One region of the Brenneria sp. L4-2C genome, then DNA from elsewhere that is predicted to be linked to it. Evidence: predicted binding sites of a transcription regulator. Region 1 holds the regulator's gene; each other region holds the start of a gene.
What was found. Region 1 encodes LexA, which represses DNA repair genes until DNA is damaged. Its sites were predicted from a motif close to TNCTGTATGTACATACAGNA; they were not measured.

Region 1 (5,897 bases):
AGGGGATAAGGCATGGTCGCCACGCCCAGCCCGGCCAGTAACGCCCGCCGTTTATCATCCATAGAGCTGACGGTCAGTCGTTGCTGTTTATCCAGCAGTTGTACGGTCAATACCGGACGATCGCGAGCGGTATCCGCAACGGCAATACCGCGGTATTTTACACGGGTTACTTCGGAAAGCGGTTCCGGCTCCTGGTGTATCGGGTGATCGGGGCTGGCGACATAAATATTTCTCAACGTATACAGCTTACGGGTATTCACTTCGGCAGAGGCACGAAAATGCATATCCGGGGCAATGACGATATCCGCCCGCCCCTGTTCCAGACGCTCCCAGGCTCCCGCCAGCACTTCCGTCAGAATGGAAACCTGCGTATTGGCTTTTAGCGATAATTTATCTAATAAAGGGAAAAGCTTCTCGCAGGGGACGAGGCCTTCGGTCACGATGGTCAAATGCGTCTCCCAGCCGCGGGACAGCGCTTCCGCATCCGAGGTCAGCTTATCGGCCGCCTCCAGCAAGATACGTCCGCGATCCAGCAGCATACGGCCGACGTTGGTGAACTTGGTGCGGTGTCCGGAGCGATCGAACAACACGACGTCCAATTCTTCTTCCAGTTTTTGCATGGTATAGCTGAGGGCCGAGGGTACGCGGCCCAGTTCGTCCGCCGCCGCCGCAAAGCTTCCCCGACGCTCAATCGCATCCATGACTCGCAATGCTTCCAGCGTCAATGCGCGTTCTTTTGACATTTTCGACTCATTCAGGAATTTTGAATATACTCACCAGATTAACTAGCTAACAATCCAACGTCCACACAATTACTATTTGTTTAAGCAATATTATCCATTATCCGGGTCCTACTACCATGATCATAAAAAGAGCAGCGGAACAATGCGGTCAGGCTGACTATGGCTGGTTGCAGGCGCGTTATACTTTTTCTTTCGGCCATTACTTCGATCCACAGTTGCTGGGTTATGCCTCGCTGCGCGTGCTGAATCAGGAAGTATTGACGCCAGGGGCATCGTTCCAACCCCGAACTTATCCACGCGTCGATATCTTAAATATCATCCTGCAAGGTGAAGCGGAATATCGCGACAGCCATGGTCTGCATATCCATGCCAAAGCCGGCGACGTGCTGCTGCTGGCGACCCAGCCCAATATCAGCTATAGCGAACACAACACCAGCGGCAGTAAACCGCTGACGCGAATGCAGCTATGGTTGGACGCCTGCCCGACGCGGGAAAACAGTCCGCTGCAACGATTAACGCTGAAAACCGATCGCCATAACGCGGGTCACCGTTTATTGGCCTCGCCCGAAGGGGAAAACAACAGTTTGCAGCTCCGCCAGCAAGTATGGGTCCATCATATTGAGTTGCGAAAAAATGAGCGGCAAACCATTAAACTGAACGGCAATCGGGCCTATCTTCAGTCAATTCATGGTTCAGCCGCCATCAGCAGCCACAAGCATAGCGGTGACACGCTGCATTGCGGCGACGGCGCCTTTATCCAGCAGGAAAACGAGTTGACCATCCAGTCTGAATCCCCGTTTCGCGCGTTGCTGATCGATCTGGTCGTTTAGCTTTTCCCCGCTCATCGTCGCCAGGCTATTCAACCAGACGTCACCGAGTCTACGTTTTCCCTCAGCCGTGGTAAGATATCTACCATCTTCTCTATGCGTCGGGGTATATGGCAATGGCTTCAACCAATCAGGACACACTACTTGCCCAGGCTGAACAGATTTGTCAGCACCGCGGCGTACGCCTGACAACACAGCGGCTGGAAGTGCTACGCCTGATGGCTCAACAGACTGGCGCCATCAGCGCATACGATCTGCTCGACCTGTTACGGATATCCGAACCGCAGGCGAAGCCGCCGACGGTGTACCGCGCACTGGATTTCCTGCTGGAACAAGGCTTCATCCATCGCGTGGAGTCAACCAACAGCTATGTGCTTTGCCATCACATCGAAGATCACAGCCATACTTCAGCGCTGTTTATCTGCGATCGCTGTGGTCTGGTCACCGAACGCCAGACGGAAGGCGTGGAAGAAACGCTGCGCCAGCTGGCGCAACAGGCGGGATTCACTTTGCGCCATAGTATTATTGAAGCCCATGGATTGTGTAAGGATTGTCAGGAAGTCGCCGCCTGTAAACATCCCGAGCAGTGCGATCACGACCATTCCATACCCATCAAAAAACGCTAGCGCAGCGATGGTGTAATGATAAGGATGGGTGGGAACATCCGTTGTTCCCGTTATATCGCTGAACCCGGTTTTTTGCAGTTGGCAAGAAAAGAAATAAACCACGTATCTTTTCCCAATCTGCATTCCGGTACCGCCGCAAATACAGTCAATGGTTAACACCTCGACACAGGAGCCACTTATTCCGTACCTGAACGTACCGGCATTACCGGTTAGCAGTCGAACTTATTTTTGCTTCCCCATACCTTTACTTCTTTTTTTCAGCCGATTATTTTAGTTAACGTAATACGTCTGGATTTTAATTACCAGAAAATCTTTTCAGCCATAATGAGTCGACTTATCATCCATCAGAATTCGCGTTGCTGATTCGTTGCCGTCTCTTTAAGTAGCGCGTCTGACGCCTTGTTCTTTATACCTGGCACGACACGTCATACTGCAAGTGACAGATACGTTGGTTTTGTTACTTGAATTATTTAGGGTATAGCGCATTTCCGCGCCATTGGCAAAAGTCAGTGATGAAATCGAATAACTAACAAGCCGCAAAAAAAACCTGCTGAAATATTAACGAAAAATAATAGTTCCACAATATTATTTATAACACGCCTTCAAGAACCCGCATTAATCGTTTAATAAAAAAAGCGCTTTGATCAAAAAATAAAATCAGCCAATAACACCCGACAAAAAGCAGGATTAAATGCAACAAAATGTATCGTAAATATAGGCTCAATAAATATTGAAATCCGCTAAAACGCGCCTAAATAGATCGGCAAAAGCTGTTTCATATCACTATTCAAGGGAAATGAAGCGTTTCCAGGCGCGAGCGTTAACACGGCGTACCGCGGTCCGGAAAAAACGCGTTACAAAACCGACGCCTCTGCGGTTTGAAATAGGATGGCGATATTCGCCTCAGTGCTGAGGCGAATATCTCCGTCATACGTGAAACTAACCAGTCAGGATGGGAATCAGATTGGCAATAGCCGGAATCAGCTCCAGTCGCCGTTTCGAATAACGCCGACCGCCAGCCCTTCAATGGAAAAACTTTGCTGACGCAGATCGACGACAATCGGCGCAAACTCTTCATTTTCCGCCAGAAGATGCACCGTGTTACCCTGCTTCTTCAAGCGCTTAACCGTGACTTCATCTTCAATGCGCGCCACGACGACCTGCCCGTTATGCACATCTTGCGTTTTATGCACCGCCAGTAAATCGCCGTCCATAATGCCGATATCTTTCATCGACATTCCGCTGACGCGCAACAGAAAATCGGCGCTGGGTTTAAACATGGACGGGTCGACCTGATAATGACATTCGATGTGCTGCTGAGCCAACAGCGGCTCACCCGCGGCGACGCGGCCAATCAACGGAATGCCAGCCTCTTCTTCCATCAACAGACGGATGCCGCGCGATGCGCCGGAGACAATTTCGATAACGCCTTTACGCGCCAGCGCCTTCAAATGCTCTTCAGCGGCATTCGGCGAACGGAATCCCAGCTGTTGGGCAATCTCCGCTCGCGTAGGCGGCATACCGGTCTGTGCAAGATGATCGCGGATCAGGTCATAAACCTGCTGCTGTCTGGCTGTTAATGCTTTCATTCCGCCCCCTGGTTGTTTATACAGTTTTGCTGTGAGTATATACAGCTAATTGCCAATTGGGAACCAGGATGTGAGTAAACCTCGGTTTTTATTGATTTCTGCAAGCCTTCACGCAAAACGCTGCCAGAGAATAGCGCCCCAGACGACGACCGCCAGCAGAATGGCGACAAACACCGCGGCCGAGCCGATATCCTTTGCCCGGCCTGATAATTCATGATGCTCAAGACCGATGCGATCGACGACCGCTTCAATCGCGCTGTTAACCAGTTCAAACAGCATGATCAACACGACAGAGGCGATAAGCAGCAGTCTTTCGACCAGGGTGACAGGCAACAGACAGGCGACGATCGCCCCGACAATGACCAGCAGACTTTCCTGACGAAAGGCCGCTTCATGCCGCCACGCCTGCTTCAATCCCTGTAGGGAATAGCCGGTAGCTTTGATTATCCGGGTTATCCCCGTTGCTTTGTTCATCCATCCTCCATTATTTATCAGCGTTCGCTCGCATTTTACCGCTTAACCGTTGTCTTATCACAACAGATCTCCAGCGCAGTTTCTGGTATCCTTGCGACGCATTGCTAACAAGAGGCTTCAAGTTGTTATGTCAGGTTGGCGTAAAATTTACTATAACTTACTGAATTTTCCACTCAAACTGTTAGTGAAGAGTAAGGTCATACCCATAGATCCCGTGGCTGAATTGGGATTGGATCCCTCACGCCCGATCCTCTATGTGCTGCCTTACAATTCGCAGGCGGATTTACTGACCCTCAGGGCGAAATGTCTGGCGTTGGGTCTTCCCGATCCGCTCCAGCCGGTCGACATTGACGGATCGCAATTGCCCAGCCACGTTTTCATTAACGATGGCCCGCGCGTATTCCGCTATTACGTTCCCAAACAGGAATCCGTAAAACTGTTTCACGACTATCTGGATCTGCATCGAAACAATCCGGAACTGGACGTGCAAATGGTGCCGGTCTCCGTCATGTTCGGCCGCTCCCCCGGCCGCGAAGGACAGCAGAATCAGGCGACGCCGCATCTGCGCCTGCTTAACGGCATTGAGAAATTTTTTGCCGTATTATGGCTGGGTCGGGACAGCTTTGTCCGTTTTTCCAGTCCGGTGTCTTTGCGCTATATGGCGACCGAGCACGGCACGGATAAGACCATCGCTCACAAACTGGCTCGCGTGGCCCGCATGCACTTTTCCCGCCAGCGTTTGGCGGCGGTAGGCCCGCGTCTTCCGGTGCGTCAGGAGTTGTTTAATAAGCTCCTGAACTCTAAAGCGATCAAAAAAGCCGTGGATGACGAAGCGCGCAGCAAAAAGCTCTCGCGCGAGCGCGCGCAGCAAAACGCCATTGCCTTGATGGAAGAAATTGCCGCCGACTTTTCTTATGAAGCCATCCGTTTATCGGACCGCGTATTAGGCTGGACCTGGAACCGCCTCTATCAGGGGATCAACGTCCATAACGCCGAGCGAGTACGTCAACTGGCGCAGGACGGACACGAGATTGTCTATGTTCCCTGCCACCGCAGCCACATGGACTATCTGCTGCTGTCCTACGTACTCTATCACCAGGGACTGGTTCCGCCGCATATCGCCGCCGGGATCAATCTGAATTTCTGGCCTGCCGGCCCGATCTTCCGTCGCCTGGGCGCCTTCTTCATCCGCCGCACGTTCAAAGGCAACAAGCTGTATTCCACCATTTTCCGCGAGTATCTGGCGGAACTCTTTAACCGTGGCTACTCTGTCGAATACTTTGTGGAAGGCGGTCGCTCACGCACCGGCCGTTTGCTGGAACCGAAAACCGGTACGCTGGCGATGACGATCCAGGCCATGTTGCGCGGCGGTACGCGCCCCATTACCTTAGTGCCGATTTACGTGGGCTACGAGCATGTCATGGAAGTCGGCACCTATGCGAAAGAGCTGCGCGGCGCGACCAAGGAAAAAGAAGGGTTTATGCAGATGGTGCGCGGCTTACGCAAGCTGCGTAACCTCGGACAGGGTTATGTGAACTTCGGCGAGCCCCTGCCGTTAACCACCTATCTGAATCAGCATGTGCCGCAATGGCGTGATGCCATCGATCCCATTGAAGCGCAGCGTCCAAGCTGGCTAAC
Region 2 (5,897 bases), on a different contig from region 1:
GGGCTCATTCCTGATTCTTTTTTTGTTTTTGAGCGGCGTAAGAAATTACGCTGAGGTGGACGACCCCGCGAATGCGCCGCAGGGAAGCGGCGCAAGCCAGTGCCGCGTCGGGAACGCGTCACTGGCGGTTCGGAAAAGGGGGCGACCGCCGAAGGCACCGCGTCAGCGGCGTGATTTCAGCCACAAGCCCGGGTCCGGAGGGTGGTGGCGTTTGAACCACCCTGCGTCGGGCGCGTGCTACGACGTGGCATAAAAATACCTTTCTTTTCGCGCACGAAATAACACCGAGCTTACATATACCGTTATCAGTAAATATGCGACTAAGAGACTGCCGGGAGGGAACTGTTAATGGCAAATACCGTACTTTATACGGCTACGCCTTCACTCCCAATTCAACACCAACTGACGCTCAATTAGCGGATCGAGCAGCGTAACATGCAATCCCACCAGTCGAACGCCACGCTCATCGCGACGTTCCTCCCAGGTTTGCTGCGCCAGCGTGAGCAAATCCTGCTTATTCAACACCGGCCACACATGTTCCTGCGTGGTCTGGCGAAAATCATCAAACTTCAGTTTTACCCCCTGCCGCGCGATATGCAGATCGGGTTTTACGCGTTTTAAACGTAATTCAAGCTCCTGATAAAGCTGCTCGATTAAACCTTCGCACTGATGCCAGTGGTGGATATCCTGCGCCAGCGTTTTCTCAACCCCGACCGACTTCCGCAACCGGTCTGGCGAGACAGGCCGTTCATCAATTCCGTGGCAACGCTCCCACAAAACCCGGCCAAATTTGCCAAAACTTTTTAATAACTCAGCCAGTTCGTGATTACGCACGTCGGCGCAGGTCAGCATGCCCTTCTCTTCCAGCCGCTTCGCCGTGACTTTGCCGACGCCGGGGATCTTCGCCAGCGGCAACTGCAATAAAAACGCGTCCACCTTATCCGGGGGGATAACATACTGGCCGTCAGGTTTATTCAGCTCGGAAGCGACCTTGGCGAGAAATTTGATGGGCGCGACGCCGGCGGAGGCCGTCAGATTCAGCTCAGCGGCAATAGCCTGACGGATCTCCTCCGCCATCAGCGTCGCGGAACCGTTGCAATAAGGGCTGTCGGTGACATCCAGATAGGCTTCATCCAGAGAAAGCGGTTCAATCAATGAGGTATAACGGGCGAAGATGTCGCGGATCTGGCGGGAGGCGGCTTTATACACCTCCATCCGCCCGGAAAGTAACGTCAGGTGCGGACACAGACGCAAGGCCGTCGCCGTCGCCATCGCGCTGTGAACCCCATAGCGCCGGGCCGGGTAATTGGCGGTGCTGATCACGCCGCGACGATCGGCGCTGCCGCCAATCGCCAGCGGGATGTCGCGCAGGCGCGGATTATCACGCATCTCAATTGCCGCGTAGAAGCAATCCATATCGACATGAATAATTTTGCGCATACGTCCCCTCCGCCAAGACTGTATAAATATACAGCCTGAAGTTGCTATAAACAAGTTGGCGAACAGTCGTCCGTTGTCTTCGCGCTTAACCCTCGGCCTATTGACGAAAAAACGCATTATTTCTGTTTGTCCTCCGCTTGATATTATTACCGTGTTAACCTTTTGGCGCAGGATAACCCACTCAGAGAACAGAGAGCCGCGATGGAGAATCAGCAGAGTCACAGCAACAGCGTCGAACGCCAGTTTGGTTCGCAAGCACAAAACTATCTGACCAGTACGGTACATGCCCTGGGTAAGGATTTAGAGCGACTGTCGGCTTTATTGGCCGCCTCCCCTGATGCCGCCGTCATCGATCTGGGATGCGGCGCCGGACATGCCAGTTTCACCGCCGCCCAGGTGGTGAAAGAGGTCGTGGCTTATGATCTGTCCTCACAAATGCTGGAGGTCGTCGCTCAGGCCGCCAAGCAGAAAGGTCTGACGAATATCCGCACGCAGCAGGGCGTCGCCGAAGCGCTGCCGTTTGCCGACGCCAGCGCCGATATCGTTATCAGCCGCTATTCCGCCCACCACTGGCATGATGTCGGGCAGGCGCTGCGTGAAATCCGCCGCGTGCTGAAACCGGGCGGTCAGGTCATCATGATGGATGTGGTCTCACCGGGTCATCCGCTGTTGGATGTCTATTTGCAAACGGTGGAAAAATTGCGTGATCCCTCTCACGTGCGCGATTACGCGCCCGGCGAATGGCTGAGCATGTTTACCGAAGCAGGATTTATCGTGCGTAACGTCGCCAGCGATCGCCTGAAACTGGAGTTCAGCAGTTGGATCGCGCGCATGAGAACGCCCGACTTTTTCGCCGTCGCGATCCGCGAACTGCAAAAAACCCTGGCCGCGGAAGTCGTCCGGCATTTTGAACTACAGGATGACGGTTCTTTTGTAACCGATATCATGATGTTTGAAGCGACAAAATTGTAATCGCTGATTACCTGCCTGACGCACTCAGGCGGAATAAACAATGGACAGCGTAAAGGTATCGCCTTAAATTTATTGTCCATTAAATATGTCTTTTTATTACCGACAAGGTCGATTAATCGGCCGCTACACTCCTTGCGCCGCAAAATTAACTTTTTTATCGGTTTTCACTCTTGATTAAAATTAAGGCAATGATAATGTGAAACCGCCAACAGGCAAAGGAGTACGGGAGGATCATCGCCCCGTCGATATAGCACAGCTTTTATTCACCAGGATCAACAATGCAAAAAATCGCGCTGTCTTTTGCGATGCTGTTTTTTTTGCCGTCCCTTGCCGTTACCTGCGCAGCCAGTGAACCCGCGCCGATAGCAAAAGACCTGAAGCAACAGTTATTGGGCTCTCCGATCTATATTCAAATATTTAAGGAAGAGAGAGTATTAGAACTTTACGCCAAAGTCGGAAATGAATATCGCTTATTGGAAAATTATCCGATTTGTAAATATTCGGGCGGACTTGGGCCGAAACGCATTGAGGGCGATTTAAAAAGCCCCGAGGGGTTCTATCAGGTCGATCTCCGCCAGCTCAAACCGGACAGCCATTATTATCGCGCGATAAACATTGGTTTTCCTAATGAATATGACAAATCACAGGGATATTCCGGCCGCTACCTGATGATCCACGGCGAATGCGTTTCCGTGGGTTGCTATGCCATGACCAATAATTATATTGAAGAGATCTATCGTTATGCGGAACAGGCGCTGCTTAACGGACAGACGAAAATACAGCTGGCGATTTATCCGTTCCGCATGACGGAAAAAAATATGCAACGCCACCGTAATTCCGCCTATTCCGCTTTCTGGCGTCAGTTACAACCGGGTTATGCCTATTTCAATCAGCATTATCAGCCGCCGGCCATCTCGGTATTAAACGGGCAGTACGTCGTCAGTCCACCGTTGATGACCAGCAAGCCGGTATCAAATTATGCGTTCACCGAAACGAAATAAAACAAACTCGCCTGGCATGATCTTATGCCAGGTTTCATTGCCGGTCAGCGGCTGCGTCGCCAGCACCGTAACCACATCGTTGGGCGTAGTCTGCTGCTGAAAATCAATTTCCACATCCTGATCCAGCAATGTCGCTTTCCCAAAGGGCGCGCGCCGGGTAATCCAATAAAGATGGGTTGAACAATATCCCATCACAAACTGCCCGTCAGACAACAGCATGTTAAACACGCCTTTCTTGCGCAGAACATCCGCCTGTTGCGCAATATAGCGGAACACCGCCGGCCAGTTGCCCGGCGTGCGCGGATAGCGCTGCGACAATTGGTACAACAGCCAGCAGAACGCAAATTCGCTATCCGTCTGGCCGACCGGCCGGAATGTGCCGGTTTTTAACGAACGATACCCTTTTAATTGCCCGTTATGTGCAAACGTCCAGTTTCTCCCCCACAGTTCGCGGGTAAAAGGATGGGTATTTTCCAACGCGACCGATCCCCGATTCGCCTGGCGAATATGCGATACCACGGCGCAAGATTTGATGGGATAATCCTGCACCAGCTTGGCTATCGGCGAGCAGTAGCTTGGCTGCGGGTCTTTGAAGGTCCGGCAGCCATGTCCTTCATAAAACGTAATTCCCCAACCATCCCGGTGCGGCCCGGTCAGGCCGCCACGCTGTACCAGTCCGGTAAAACTGAAACAAATGTCCGTCGGTACATTAGCGCTCATCCCAAGCAGTTCACACATGGTAAATCTCTTAACCTCTCAAGCGCCTTCCGTTATCCTTTAGCAACCATCTCTTTTTCAATGAGTTGGATAAGGATATGTATCGCCTTAATATGAATTTCCTGAATACGGTCGGCATAGCCGAAATGCGGCACGCGGATTTCCACATCCGCGGTACCGGCCATTTTGCCGCCGTCTTTACCCGTCAGCGTAATGACCTTCATCCCTTTCGTTTTCGCCGCGGCGATCGCTTTAATAATATTGCCGGAATTACCCGACGTGGAAATCCCCAGCAGCACATCGCCTTCGCGCCCAAGGGACTCGATATAGCGAGAGAAAACAAAATCATAACCAAAATCGTTGCTGACGCAGGAGAGATGGCTTGGGTCAGAGATAGCGATCGCCGGGTAGCCAGGGCGGTTTTCCCGGTAACGGCCGGTCAGCTCTTCGGCAAAATGCATCGCATCGCAGTGCGAACCGCCATTGCCGCAGGAAATCACTTTCCCGCCTGATTTAAACGCGTCGGCCAGTAATACCGCAGCATTTTGAATAGACTGAATATTCGCATCGTCACTCAAAAAAGCATCCAGCGTAGCCGCCGCTTCTTTCAGCTCACTACGGATTAAGTCTTGGTACATGGAATCCTCTCAAATTTGTCCGGTGACATCATCATATTCTGTTATGCAGTGTAGCGGATTGCCGAAACAGCGAGAAGCGCGCAATGTCACGATCGCCAGGATCGCGGAAAACAATCAGAAAATGGTGCATAACCCGCCGGATTGCGGATCAAATTGTAATTACGATGTAAACAAATCGATAAAAACAGGCGGGTAAAGGACAACACATCGGATTTGCAGGTCGGAGCCGTTGTCGGTCGCTGCTCAAGCGCGGTAAAATAACGGTTTCCTCCCTAATAAAGACACCACGCCATGGCATATATTCCGAAGAACTACGCGAAGCTCGAAAGCGGCTATCGTGAAAAAGCGCTGAAACTCTTCCCTTGGGTATGCGGCCGCTGCTCGCGCGAGTTCGTCTATTCCAACCTGCGTGAGCTCACCGTTCACCATATCGATCACGACCACAGCAATAACCCGGAAGACGGCAGCAACTGGGAAATGCTGTGCCTGTACTGTCACGACCATGAGCATTCAAAATATACCGATGCGGATATCTACGGTTCGACCGTGGTCGCCGGCGAGGATGCCCAGAAAGATGTCGGCGTCGCGACGCATAACCCCTTTGCCGATCTGAAGGCGCTGATGGAGAAAGGGAAAAAATAAGCGCCATGGGGCGACAGCTCGCCCCCGTATTGAGAAGTTTGCTTTTTATGCCCCGCTTTGACGTACGCGAGCCAGTAATTCATCCACATTGGCAATGTGCGGCGCGGCAAGAATCAACGTTCGTCCCAGACGCAACGCGTGACGCTGACTCTCCGCCCGGGCATCATCATCCTGAATGCCGTCAAGATCGGCGACGTGCGCCAGTCCAATCGTGCGGCGAATCAGTTCCGTGCCGCAATAGCCGATCGCATCCTGCCATACCTGTTGCAAAAAGATCTCGGCATAGCCCGATTCAGCCAAAGACGGCTCACGGCTATGATGCTGACTCAGCGCCAAAAAACGCGCCGCAAAGGTATTCCACAGCGTGCGGACGTCGGCAAGACGCTGCGCTCTTCCCGCATCCGCTTCACGCGGCGCCAGCAGCCCCGGCAAACCGCAATAGTTAAGCAACAGATTACCCAACGCCGTTCCCACATCGAACCCTATC
Region 3 (5,897 bases), on a different contig from region 1:
CACAGTAGCCGTTAATTCGGGAAATAGGATGTTCGGGATTATTGGGCAACGCTGATGCGTGGCACCGTCATAACGCGCCAAGTCTTCGTTGTCACCATAGACGCGACCTTTGGCTGATACCCATCCAGTCACTGTTTTAATGCTGGCGGCTTCTTCTGAGTCGCGCAGAATGATTTTTTCGGTTTTGTTCTGCATGGTTATTTCCTTAATTTTGGGTAATGAAAAAGCCGCTTGTTAGGCGGCTTTAAAGAGAGTGATGTGAGTAATTTCTTGCTGGTCTCTAGGGATGATTAGCATTGGGGGGGAGCTTTATAATCGGCAATTACCCCCTATTTTTTCTCCGCATCGGTAAGTAGTTGTCGCAGGATCATCTGATTTGCACTGGAAGATGAGATAGAAAAATTTGAAGACAATTTGCTAACGATCAACCCTGACCAAACTCGAGCTTCCTTGTATTCAATCGTCATTGTGCTGCCAACGTTTTTTACTGTGAATGCTGAAAGCTGTTCTGAGCATGGTTTATCCAGCATAAAATGAACGCTATCCAATACACCAGGCTCAGGTTCTATTTTATTTACTGCGTTTATACAGTCTAAAGATAAAATAATTTTGTCATTTTTTGTGGTCATAGCTAACCCATTAACCGCAGCATGACTAATTGAGGAAAATGAAATTAATGAAATCACTATGGTAGATAATATTTTCATGCGCTTGTCCAAAGAGGAAGGATAAATAATCATCATAATAGTTGGACTGTCAGGATATCTATCCTACAGCAAGTTTTCACTGTTCTTTTGCTAGATGCCCCCAGAATCACCGCCTTTGACGGCAGCGGTAATTGCTGCGCCAGTTGCCACTGTTTGCGCTGAGCCTGCGTTTTATGCGCCAGCAGTTTGCGGAAATCGCCGATAGGAATACTGGTATCTTTGGCGATCTCGTTTTCGTTGATGCCGCGGCGGTGGAGTTGGTAAACCGACAGCATTATATTTGCTGAATAGCATCGTCGCGCACCGATGCGTGGCGCAACAGGTTTTTTCTTTTCCGTGAATCATACAGCGCCGGGCGGTCGGGAGGTAAGGGACGGCTATTCGTCGCTCTGCCTTAGGTTAAAAATCCCTAAATTTACCTAATAATCGGTATCATGTTCCGACATTGATGTTCTGCCTGATGGAGATATGGAAGCGATGAGTTGTGAATCCTGCGCCGACCTCTGCGTTAAATATGTGATCCGCACCCCTAACGACTTGCGCAAAGCCATCCGCATAGCGGCTCAAAATGTGCAAGATGGCACTATTACGGAAATAAAAGCTGATCCAGATTGGAATCAATTCAGTTTTGAAGAATGTGCGAAAACGATGAGCTGGGGCGATATCGTCGCCTACCAGTTCGTCTGTAACCGCTGTGGACGACGATTTTCGCTTGGGGCTGAAACTTATCATGGTAGCGGTGGAAGTTGGGAACCCGATAAAGGGAAATACCCTATTATCGATTAGCACGTTCTTTCAACTTAGCGCCGGGCTTCGGTTGCCATTTTTATTGCCAGCGATGCCAGCACCATCCCCATCAGCCAGCGTTGAAACGTAGCCCATTTGGCATGGCGTTTCAGGGCGTACGCGATAGAGCCTGCGGAAATCGCAATCAAGGCATTAACGACTATGCTGATGGTTATCTGAGTAAAACCCAGCATGACGGATTGCGCCAGCACGCTGCCTTTGGCCGGGTCAATAAACTGCGGCAACAGCGAGAGATAGAGCACCGCAGCCTTCGGGTTCAGCAGGTTGGTGAATAACCCCATGAGAAACAGCTTGCGCGGGCTGTCTTTAGGTAAATCCCGTACTTGAAATACCTCCCGACCGCCGGGACGAATAGCCTGCCAGGCCAGCCACAACAGGTAAATCGCGCCGGCGATGCGAATGGTATCGTAAGCATAGGGTACGGCCATCACCAGAGCGGTGATGCCCAATGCCGCGCAAAGCATATAAAAGATAAAACCCAGCGCGACGCCCGCCAGGGAAATCAGCCCTGCGATCCGGCCCTGGCAGATAGAACGGGAGATCAGGTAGATCATGTTCGGTCCCGGCGTAAGCACCAGACCGAGAGCGATAAGAGCAAAAGCGGCAAGATTAGCGACATCAGGCATCGGGCACCTCAAGAGTATTCGTGGATAGAGTCCAGAACGGCGTCTGCGATTAACAGCGAGGCTCATGCCTCATCGCAGATACGCTCTTATCTTGCCCAGACGCGCGGCGCTATGGTCCGTGTTTCCCGATGGTTTTCCATCTTTAGCGTCAGTCGCACGGATTTCACAACGTTACAGTATGAGGTATCGGATGGCAATTGCCTCCCCAGTTTCTTCCTCTCACCTCATCATTCCAATTGCATTACCGATACGCTGATTTATACTGTATAAAAAAACAGTATTGGTGAGTTATGTCATTTGTGAGCCCGGTTGAAAACCCTGAAGCGCTGTCTCTGCCATTGTTTGGCGATCTGATTCCTGCCGGCTTTCCAAGTCCGGCCCAGGACTATGTTGAACAGCGTATTGATTTAAATAAGGTATGCGTGCGGCATCCCAGCGCAACGTATTTTCTGCGCGTCAGCGGCGAGTCAATGATCGACGGGCATATCAGTGATGGCGATTTGCTAGTGGTCGATAGCTCTCTTGAGGCGAAGCATGGCGATATCGTTATTGCGGCTGTCGACGGCGAATTTACGGTGAAGCGCTTGCAACGCTCGCCCAATCTGGCATTGATGCCGATGAACCCGGTCTATAAACCCCTTTATATTAACCCGGGAGATACTTTGGATATCTTTGGCGTCGTTACCTTCGTTATACACGCCGTTCGCTGATGTACGCCTTAGTCGACGTTAATTCATTCTACGCCAGTTGCGAGACGGTGTTTCGTCCCGATTTGCGTAGGCGGCCGGTCGTCGTGCTCAGCAACAACGATGGATGCGTGATCGCCAGATCCGTCGAGGCCAAAAGGCTCGGCATCAAAATGGCGATGCCGTTTTTTCAGATCCGCGACATCGTCAGGCGCGATAACGTCGCCGTGTTTTCTTCGAATTATGCTTTGTATGCCGATATGTCGTCCCGGGTGATGAGTATTCTGGAGGAGATGGCGCCGGCGGTTGAAATGTATAGCATCGACGAGGCCTTTTTAGATTTAACCGGACTCGGCAACGGTGTCGGTTTGGCGCAATTCGGCCATGATATCCGTCAGCGGGTTTTTCGGGAAGCGCATCTGGCCGTCGGCGTCGGTATCGCCCAAACCAAGACCCTGGCGAAGCTGGCGAATTTTGCCGCGAAGCATTGGCCGAAGACCGGCGGCGTTGTTGATCTTTCCAATCTCGATCGCCAGCGGAGACTGCTAAGCCTGGCGCCGGTAGAGGAAGTCTGGGGCGTCGGTCGGCGGTTGTCGCGCAGACTAAGAAGCGCGGGCATCGATACCGCGCTGAAGCTTTCTCAATGCAGTCCGTTATATATCCGTAAAGCATTCAATGTGGTACTGGAACGCACCGTTCGTGAACTGTGCGGCATTCCCTGCCTGGACATTGAGGCGCTTGCCCCAAAGAAACAACAGATTATCAGTTCCCGGTCATTCAGCACCCGGATTACTCAATACGAGGATATGCGGCAGGCGATTTGCCTGTATGCTGAACGGGCCGCGGAAAAATTGCGACAGGAAGAGCAGTATTGCAAGCAGGTTTCCGTTTTTATTAGAACCAGTCCTCATGCCGGGAACGAAGCGTTTTATAGCAATCAGGCCATGGGGCAGTTGTCCATCCCTACAAACGATACGCGCGATATTGTGCATCTTGCCGCGGAGTCCTTACACCGGATTTGGCAACCGAATTGCCGATATATGAAAGCAGGGGTGATGTTAACCGATTTCTATAGCCAGGGTATTGCACAACTCAATTTGTTTGATCGCTATCAGCCGCGACCGCATAGCGAAGCATTGATGTCGGCGATTGATCAGATTAATCATAGCGGCAACGGGAAAGTGTGGTTTGCGGGACAAGGCGTGCGTCGGGCATGGGCAATGAAAAGGGAGATGCTTTCTCCGGCATACACGACAAAGCTCTCGGATATCCCTAACGTTCGTTTCTGACAATTTTTATCATGCCGCAACGGTGTGCCGGCAGAGCCCGTTTGGAATGAAAAGTAGGATCTGGCGGGGGCGTTGCATCGCGGCTATTTTAGATGTTGTAAAGGATAATAAAACGCGACACATTACAATGAGGCGGTTTTTTGGGGATTATAATGAGTTAGTTAATGATTAATCAGCCAATTGTTGTGACATATCATCCATGGTGACAAATTTCATCACGCTTTCGTAAAGCTGCTTTTCTTCGATTGAGGCATCTGAAAATGAAACGCGGATAAATTCTTCCATTAATCGATGCGCCAATAATTCCCGGTCAACGATGCCGTAGCGTTCATTAATAAGTTGCTCAACGGCAGCGCCGATTATCTCGTGTCGGTTTTTCATTGTGTACTCTTTTTGTGTGAAAATTAATCAAGGTATAGCACAGGATTGCGCTAGTGGGATTTTTATTTTCGCCCTTTGGCGTGGGGGCGACAGTGAAATTCTTCGGTATGAAAACTTATTTTAAATAAATCTCTTACATTATTAGTGGGTTAAAAAATAACCACAACTTATAGGATTATAACGATAGCTAATTCTATTAAACGGAGTAGGTTAAGCGTGTAATTGATATAGGATTATCCTTTGCTAATTGAACGTTATTTGCCTGCGGCCTGTGTCGATTGCGGGCATTTTTTTTGCCTGTAACCGTCGATAAGTAAACAAGGTATAAGTTTTCCAATAGCTTGCCGCCAGGCGGTTTTTATCTCCATGTTTAAGATTCTCGTCTGGAGATGGTGTCAGGCGTGAGTTAACGGCGGAGTCGAATTCCCAACGGGGAATGGCGGTGAGCAGGTTTAGCGGATAAAAAGTGGCGTCAATCGCCATCCGGCAGGAAAAAATGGCCGCATTTAGGGCATATCAGCGTGACATTTTTACGCAGTTTGCGGCTACTTTGTTTTGTGACGAAAAGACAGTGGGGACAAGTCACCTTGACGGATGCATCGCTAAACAACCGAAGAGCATCGAAGATAGACATCTTTTTCACCTGAGAGGGGATGGTTGTTTAGTGTACGCCTATATGAACACGATAGCTTATCATTGTTGCATTTTTGCAATATCATTCCTCATGACTGCGCAGCGTTCTGTAATGCGAAAAATTATTTGACGCGTTCAACCCGTGCGGCGACTTAAGACGACGATGGTCGTTTGAAAATAATGCCGTTCCACGACGGGCCGGACGTCGCTAATAGTGAATGGTTAGCGGCAACTCAGGTAACAGGCTGATGCGTTTATTTTGCTGATTATGATCGAAAACAAGCGTCAGGAAAGGATTCGATCCAAATTCGAGCGAAACGATGCCCGACGCGATAATATTTTGTGTTGTCGGCGAAAGCGGCGCGTCCTCTTTTACCGTCAATGTAACGGACGTCAGTTCTGAGACGCCGCACTGGTGTCGCAGCGGCGGTTGTTTTGCCGATGGCAAGCGATCCGGCCGACAAGAAAAATTCAGAAAGAACCATAAGGGTTCATTAACCGGGGCTTCGCCCACGTTAATTTCATAATTATCCGGTAAATAGGGCGGTTTATAACGCCAGGTGGGAAAGCAGGCTTTCTCGTTCAATTCGGAAGGACGGAAGCCTACCCCGAACGGAGAACAACTGCCGTCAGGGCAGTTCAACCTTTTTAAGATGTCCAGCTTATCCTGATTATCGATTAATTGCGGGTTCTCTTGCTGATAAAGGAATTCAATATAGGCATTATGGAAGAAAAAACGCCGATTGGACGTTCCCTGTCCCGGATGCG
Region 4 (5,897 bases), on a different contig from region 1:
AGTTGCCACATGGCATCCAGACCAAGACAGCCAGGCATTACCGGATCGCCGATAAAATGGCAACCAAAGAACCATAGGTCGGGGTTGATATCCAGTTCCGCTTCCACATATCCTTTTCCATGATTACCACCGTCTTCGGTCATTTTCACGACCCGGTCCATCATCAGCATATTAGGAGCTGGTAACTGTGGTCCTTGCGGGCCAAACAGTTCGCCGCGGCTGGAGGCAAGAAGGTCTTCTTTTGTATAGGATTCGCGTTTATCTACCATGTTCTCTGTAAGCCTTGTTTTAGTGAAGCACGCAGGTTAGCGTACAGATGTACGCTGAGCAAGCCCGTTACGTCTGGTTAAACCAGTTTACTTAACGGAAAAACCACGGAAAGCGGCGGCGTTCCTGCGGGATTAATTGTCCGATTCTTTCACGAATCGCAGCCAGCAAATTAGGCTGATGCGCATCGTTGTAAGCCAGGTTTGTCAGCAATGATATTGCTTCCGGGGCGGTTTCCACCGGGAAAAGATGAAATTGTCCTTCGCGAACGGCAGCAATGACCTCTTCATGCAGGCACAGATGGCGGAGGTTCGCCGCCGGCAGAACCACGCCCTGTTGGCCGGTCAGTCCCCGACGTTGGCATACTTCAAAGAAGCCTTCAATCTTCTCATTTACCCCGCCGATGGGTTGAACGTGGCCGAATTGATCGACAGAACCCGTTACGGCAATCTGCTGATTAATGGGTTGTAAGGCGAGGGCGCTGATCAAGGCGCTTAGCTCAGCCAATGACGCACTGTCCCCGTCCACTTCACCGTAAGATTGTTCAAACACGATTGAAGCGGAGAAGGGGAGCTGTTGGTCAAGCTCCAACTCTGAAATCAGGAATGCCTGCATGATCATCATGCCTTTGGCATGCAGATTCCCGCCAAGTTCCGCTTTGCGTTCAACATCGGTAAATTCGCCATCACCGGGATGAACGACACAACTGATGCGCGTAGGTTCCCCAAATGTAATCGGGTAGCCGGGATACTCCAGCACGGAAAGGCCGTTAACCTGTCCAATGACATAGCCATCCGTTTCAATCAGTATTTGACCCAGTTCGATTTCATCCTGCATACGTTCGCGCAGATAGCCTTCCCGCCAACGACGGGCGGCGGATGCGTCAATCAATGTCTGAGCCGTGACTTCCTGGCTTTGCGCATAGAGCGCGGCATATTTAAGCTGCTGGGTCAGCCACAGCGGACACAGCGGCAGGCAGCCTTGATCGCCGCTATAACGTACCGCCTGTTTGAAGAGTTCAGGCCAGGCATCGGCAGCCAGGCGCGGCAGATGATTTTCCTGACATAGCGCATTGATATAGGCGCACCACCGTGACATATCTTCAGTTTCAATCAGCTGTAGCTGCGCTTCAAATTCGCCGTACACGGATCGTTCGCTCAAGTCCGGCTCTATATCATGAATGTCCCCTAAACTTTCCCGATCCCCGAGGATGATTAAGCGGATATCCAGCGGCATTGGCGGAATATCGATCGGTAAGGGTTTGCGTTCATTGGGAGACAGCCAGCGATATACCCCTTCCGTAATGGTTTGCTTTAAACGCAGCCACATGAGTGGTTGAGCCAATAATGTTCTGGCAGTGAGAATCAGTGTTCCGCCATTTACCTTATGAATTAACCCAGGCGTGAGAGTTACTTCACCCTGAAAATGACGGACACTGCCAAACAGTTGCTCCGGTTCAATCCATTCTTGATAACGACAAGTGTCCTGGGATGCAAAATTGTCAGTGGACTGCGTTGCAGGTTGAACCCGAACAACAGCGCCCTCAACCGTATATTTGCTGCCGAACAGTGCGTTTGCTTGAGGTTTTATGGCATTTACGGCACGCTCAATCAGTGCCATGTATTCGCTATCCTCCAATGCCTTCAATAACATAAAACGTGAAGGTGAACGAGGATGGCAAAAAAGAGTCAGGCTATCGGCCAAACGCGGCTGAATAACAGAAAACTCAGCAGGAGAAAGCTGTGCAGCCTGGGCGAAGAGGGTTTGATATGGCGTATGGTTGGGCAGTAAGTGCTGCCACGCAAGTCGGTTACTGGTCAAAGTATCAAATGTAGTCGTCTAAAGGAAAAGCGTGATTATACAAGAATAATGCGGGCTGCACATGCGGCGTGTCCATATGATGTAAATGCGCCGTGCTCAATTCGCTTGTTTTGTGCAAAAAATAGCCTTAAAAATAGTCTTAAAAACAAGCTGAGAACAGTGAAAGTCAGAGAAAAGCTGTTATCCTAAGATCAACGTTACGCGGTCACTGAAGAATTAGTATGAAATATCAACAATTAGAAAATCTTGAGTGCGGATGGAAATGGAAGTATCTGGTGAAAAAACACCGTGAAGGCGAAGCCATTACTCGCTTCCTTGAGCTGAGTGCGGCAGAAGAGGCGGTGAATTCGCTACTGCAAATGGAAAACCAGCCGGTGAAGGTTTTGGAATGGATCGACCAATGCATGAATCCTGCGTTGGAAAATCGCATGAAGCAAACGATCCGTGCGCGGCGCAAACGTCATTTTAATGCAGAGCATCAGCATACCCGGAAAAAATCTATCGACCTTGAGTTTCTGGTCTGGCAGCGTCTGGCCGGGTTAGCGCAGCGACGTGGAAGTACGTTATCGGACACCATTGTGCAACTGATTGAAGATGCGGAGCATAAAGAAAAATATGCCAGTCAGATGTCATTGCTCAAGCAGGATCTTAAAGCGATTTTGAATAAAGGCAGCGGTAATTAAGGCGTTACGAAGTCGGTAAGTAGATGGATAGGAATGAATGAATAAAAAAACCTCGCCGAAGCGAGGTTTTTCTTTGTGGATAAAACTTAAGCCTGAGGCTGAGTTACCACGTCTTTGATGCCTTTAACTTCGATCTCTACGCGACGATCCGGTGCCAGGCAGTTGATCAGCGCAGCACGAGGTTTCACGTTGTCACAGGTAGAACCGGTAACAGGGTTGGATTCGCCTTGGCCGCGAGCAGAAATCTTGTCTGCCGGGATGCCTTTGGAAACCAGGTAATCAACAACGGTCTGAGCACGTTTTTCAGACAGCGCCTGGTTGTACTGCTCGGAACCCAAACGGTCGGTGAAGCCCAGAACAACAACGGAACCATCTTTCGGATCCAGAGAGCTCAACTGAGAATACAGCTGATCCAGCGATTGCTGACCTTCTGATTTCAGCGTGGCCTTGTTGAAGTTGAACAGTACGTCGGACTTCAGAGTGAAACGTTTGGTTTCAACAACTGGAGCCGGAGCCGGAGCCGGAGCGGCCGGCGCAACGTAGTCATCCTGACCGAAACGGTAAGACAAACCAACGCTCATCAGCAGGTTATCAGGACGTGCGCCAACGGTAGCGGCGTCGCCAATGTTGCTAACCCACTGGTAGTCTACGCGGGTAGCCCAGTTTTTGTTGATGGCGTATTCAACGCCCAGAGCCGCCAGCGGGGAGACGCCGGTGTCATCGTTGTCCAGGTTACGAGTGCCGCCGGCATTGCTATCCGCACGCCAGATCAGACCGCCTAAACGTGTATAAACGTCCAGGTCCGGCAGTACCGGGTAGCTGAGTTTGGCAGCAACCTGAACGCCCTGAGCCTTGAAGCTGGCGCTATCGTTTCTGTCTGCTGAAGAGCCAGCGTATTTAATACGGCCCAACCAGTCATAACCCAGTTCAAAACCCAGATAAGGGTTGGCCTGGTAACCCAGGAAAGCACCTGCGCCTAACTTGCTTTTGATTGGGTTGTTGTTGATATTTTCATAACCGTTCCCGTAGAAACCGGTGTCATGAAATTGAGATACACCCAGCTTACCACCGACGTACCAGGTGTCATCTTTAGGTGCGGCTTGGGCTACGGTAGCGAAGCCAGCCAGTGCCACTGCAATTGCGATAGCTGTTTTTTTCATTTTACGCCTCATTATCATCCAAATCGGCAATTAACGCGGAAGGTTAATAGACCTTTGGTTAAAATCCTTTAACGGGAGACTTTGCTCTTATTTATTACTCACTGCCAAGTGTATTGGCGTTATAAAAGAGCAACTCCAGCGAGTCAAAGTCTACAACGTGATTGGAAAGTTACAAGTATGATGTGATTCGTATTCTAGATAAATTAACGATTCATACACACTTACTAACAAATAGTAGATGCTTTTGACAGATATCGCCGGTTTTCTACTGTCGGGAAACACACCAGAAAGCCTTGATAAGGCTTATGCCGCCGGGAAATATTCTGGTTATCCCGTTAATCGGGTGAGATAATTCTGAATTTACTCAATGATACAATGTTGAGTGAATTTTTAGGCTGGGAAACAGTCTATGCGCGCCGATATTCGTATTTTCTGGTCTCATAATAAAACCATAGGTATTTCCTGATTGGGCCGCCCGACGCAATCTTACCTTCTCTTCCTCAGTCAAATCGTCCGATAACCAGCATAGCACCGCGCTATAGTTTCCGGATAGAAGTGCTTTCTCCATGGCGTCTACCGTGAATAGGGGATTGATGTGATTTAACTGAACGCTTTTATCTAACGGCAGACCGGATTGCTGCAACCAGGGACGGCTGAGTTTCTGCTGGGGGGATAACCAAAGCAGCCAGCGTGACTGCGCACCCAGTTGTTGTAAAAGCGGCAGCAGCAAATGCGCAACTATGGGTTGGTCCGCGCTATAAGCAATTTCACTGATAACGCCGCCGCAACCTGTTGCAGGCGTCGTCGATAATGGGCTACCCGAAAAGGCTGTCTGCTGAGCAGTGTAAAAACGGTGTGGTTGAGTGCGCATAATGAGTTCTCCCCATAGTTTTGCTGTATGCATATACAGTATATCTGGCGCGGGTGAAAATCAACCTGATTTTTTCAAAGCGCTTCGCATATTCGGTATGCAACGCTCAACAAGCTCATTTTGTGTTTGAAGAGGTCTTTGCCCTGTGATTAATTACTTGTTCTTGTTACGGGTGTTCCAATCTGACAGGGACAGTTTATTTCAATACTAAGGGTCACAGTAATGAAACATTTATGCGAAAAAAGGATTTTGCAGTCTAAGCATTGTTTTGCCTCTTTAGGGGACATAACGTCACGTTCCCAATTTGGCGGTTACAGTATCGCCGCAAATAAAATTGTTTTTGCCCTGGTTTCCGGAGGCGAACTCTACCTGCGCGCCAGCAAGAAAGATGAACGACACTTCCACGATCGTAATATGCCCCATCTTATTTATACCAAGCGAGGGATGCCGGTTCCGTTAAATTATTATCTTGTCGATGAGTCGCTATGGGAAAACCACGGGCAATTATTGCACTTCGCCGCAATGTCTCTGTCGGGCGCGCAGCAGGATAAGGCGGCCAAGAGCAAAGCAGGGCGCCTGAAGGATTTACCTAACCTCAATCATGATCTGGAGCGCTTATTATGGAAGGTCGGCATAAAGAATGTTGACGAATTACAGCAATATGGCGCCAAAAAAAGCTATCTGAAACTAAGGGCTATTAGCGCGAATCTGAGCGTGAATATATTACTGGCGCTTGCCGGCGCGATATGCGGCATGCATCAGGCGGCCTTGCCCAATGGCATGCGTAATGAGTTGCTGGAATGGTATGAAAGCAATGCCGTGTCTTCGTTTAAAAGACACAAGCATTGATGCGGACTGGTTGACTGGCTGAATAGTTTCAATAAATTAATCAATACTGTTTTTTAATTGCGTCAGTTCGGGCAATAGTTCGATGAGTAGGCCAATCTGTTGAAGAACCAATAGTTCTTTGCTATCCGGTTCCGCCGATAGGGATTGAATGCGGCTGGTTATCGCGTTCAATTCCTGATTTATTTTCAGATCGTCTTTCTCATGAGGATGCAGCGCATCTTCAACGTAGCGAACCGCGTCATCCAG

Region 2: dinB (DNA polymerase IV) is a predicted target of LexA. The motif match lies at 1,457-1,476, and genes of this name have one in related genera.
Region 3: umuD (translesion error-prone DNA polymerase V autoproteolytic subunit) is a predicted target of LexA. The motif match lies at 2,401-2,420, and genes of this name have one in related genera.
Region 4: sulA (SOS-induced cell division inhibitor SulA) is a predicted target of LexA. The motif match lies at 4,824-4,843, and genes of this name have one in related genera.

The regions. Positions count from the first base shown of each region.
Region 1 covers NZ_JBEIAC010000005.1:89,445-95,341, reverse strand. Annotated here, with positions in the region: gene ABRZ26_RS09905 (LysR family transcriptional regulator) at 1-743, opposite strand, end outside; gene ABRZ26_RS09900 (pirin family protein) at 860-1,573, shown strand; gene zur (zinc uptake transcriptional repressor Zur) at 1,687-2,196, shown strand; gene lexA (transcriptional repressor LexA) at 3,177-3,785, opposite strand; gene ABRZ26_RS09885 (diacylglycerol kinase) at 3,894-4,259, opposite strand; gene plsB (glycerol-3-phosphate 1-O-acyltransferase PlsB) at 4,387-5,897, shown strand, end outside.
Region 2 covers NZ_JBEIAC010000014.1:41,178-47,074, reverse strand. Annotated here, with positions in the region: gene dinB (DNA polymerase IV) at 382-1,440, opposite strand; gene ABRZ26_RS17920 (class I SAM-dependent methyltransferase) at 1,642-2,412, shown strand; gene dpaA (peptidoglycan meso-diaminopimelic acid protein amidase) at 2,691-3,413, shown strand; gene ABRZ26_RS17910 (class II glutamine amidotransferase) at 3,384-4,151, opposite strand; gene lpcA (D-sedoheptulose 7-phosphate isomerase) at 4,184-4,768, opposite strand; gene yajD (HNH nuclease YajD) at 5,060-5,410, shown strand; gene mtnK (S-methyl-5-thioribose kinase) at 5,456-5,897, opposite strand, start outside.
Region 3 covers NZ_JBEIAC010000001.1:538,505-544,401, reverse strand. Annotated here, with positions in the region: gene ABRZ26_RS02585 (hypothetical protein) at 1-195, opposite strand, end outside; gene ABRZ26_RS02580 (hypothetical protein) at 330-707, opposite strand; gene ABRZ26_RS02575 (hypothetical protein) at 740-982, opposite strand; gene ABRZ26_RS02570 (hypothetical protein) at 1,176-1,493, shown strand; gene ABRZ26_RS02565 (LysE family translocator) at 1,508-2,140, opposite strand; ZMP/ZTP riboswitch at 2,227-2,306, opposite strand; gene umuD (translesion error-prone DNA polymerase V autoproteolytic subunit) at 2,431-2,850, shown strand; gene umuC (translesion error-prone DNA polymerase V subunit UmuC) at 2,850-4,115, shown strand; gene ABRZ26_RS02550 (hypothetical protein) at 4,284-4,496, opposite strand; gene ABRZ26_RS02545 (YnfU family zinc-binding protein) at 4,969-5,130, opposite strand; gene ABRZ26_RS02540 (VOC family protein) at 5,338-5,897, opposite strand, start outside.
Region 4 covers NZ_JBEIAC010000002.1:268,622-274,518, reverse strand. Annotated here, with positions in the region: gene fabA (bifunctional 3-hydroxydecanoyl-ACP dehydratase/trans-2-decenoyl-ACP isomerase) at 1-269, opposite strand, end outside; gene ABRZ26_RS05170 (AAA family ATPase) at 361-2,088, opposite strand; gene matP (macrodomain Ter protein MatP) at 2,310-2,771, shown strand; gene ompA (porin OmpA) at 2,858-3,931, opposite strand; gene sulA (SOS-induced cell division inhibitor SulA) at 4,296-4,802, opposite strand; gene ABRZ26_RS05150 (TfoX/Sxy family DNA transformation protein) at 5,025-5,651, shown strand; gene yccS (YccS family putative transporter) at 5,688-5,897, opposite strand, start outside.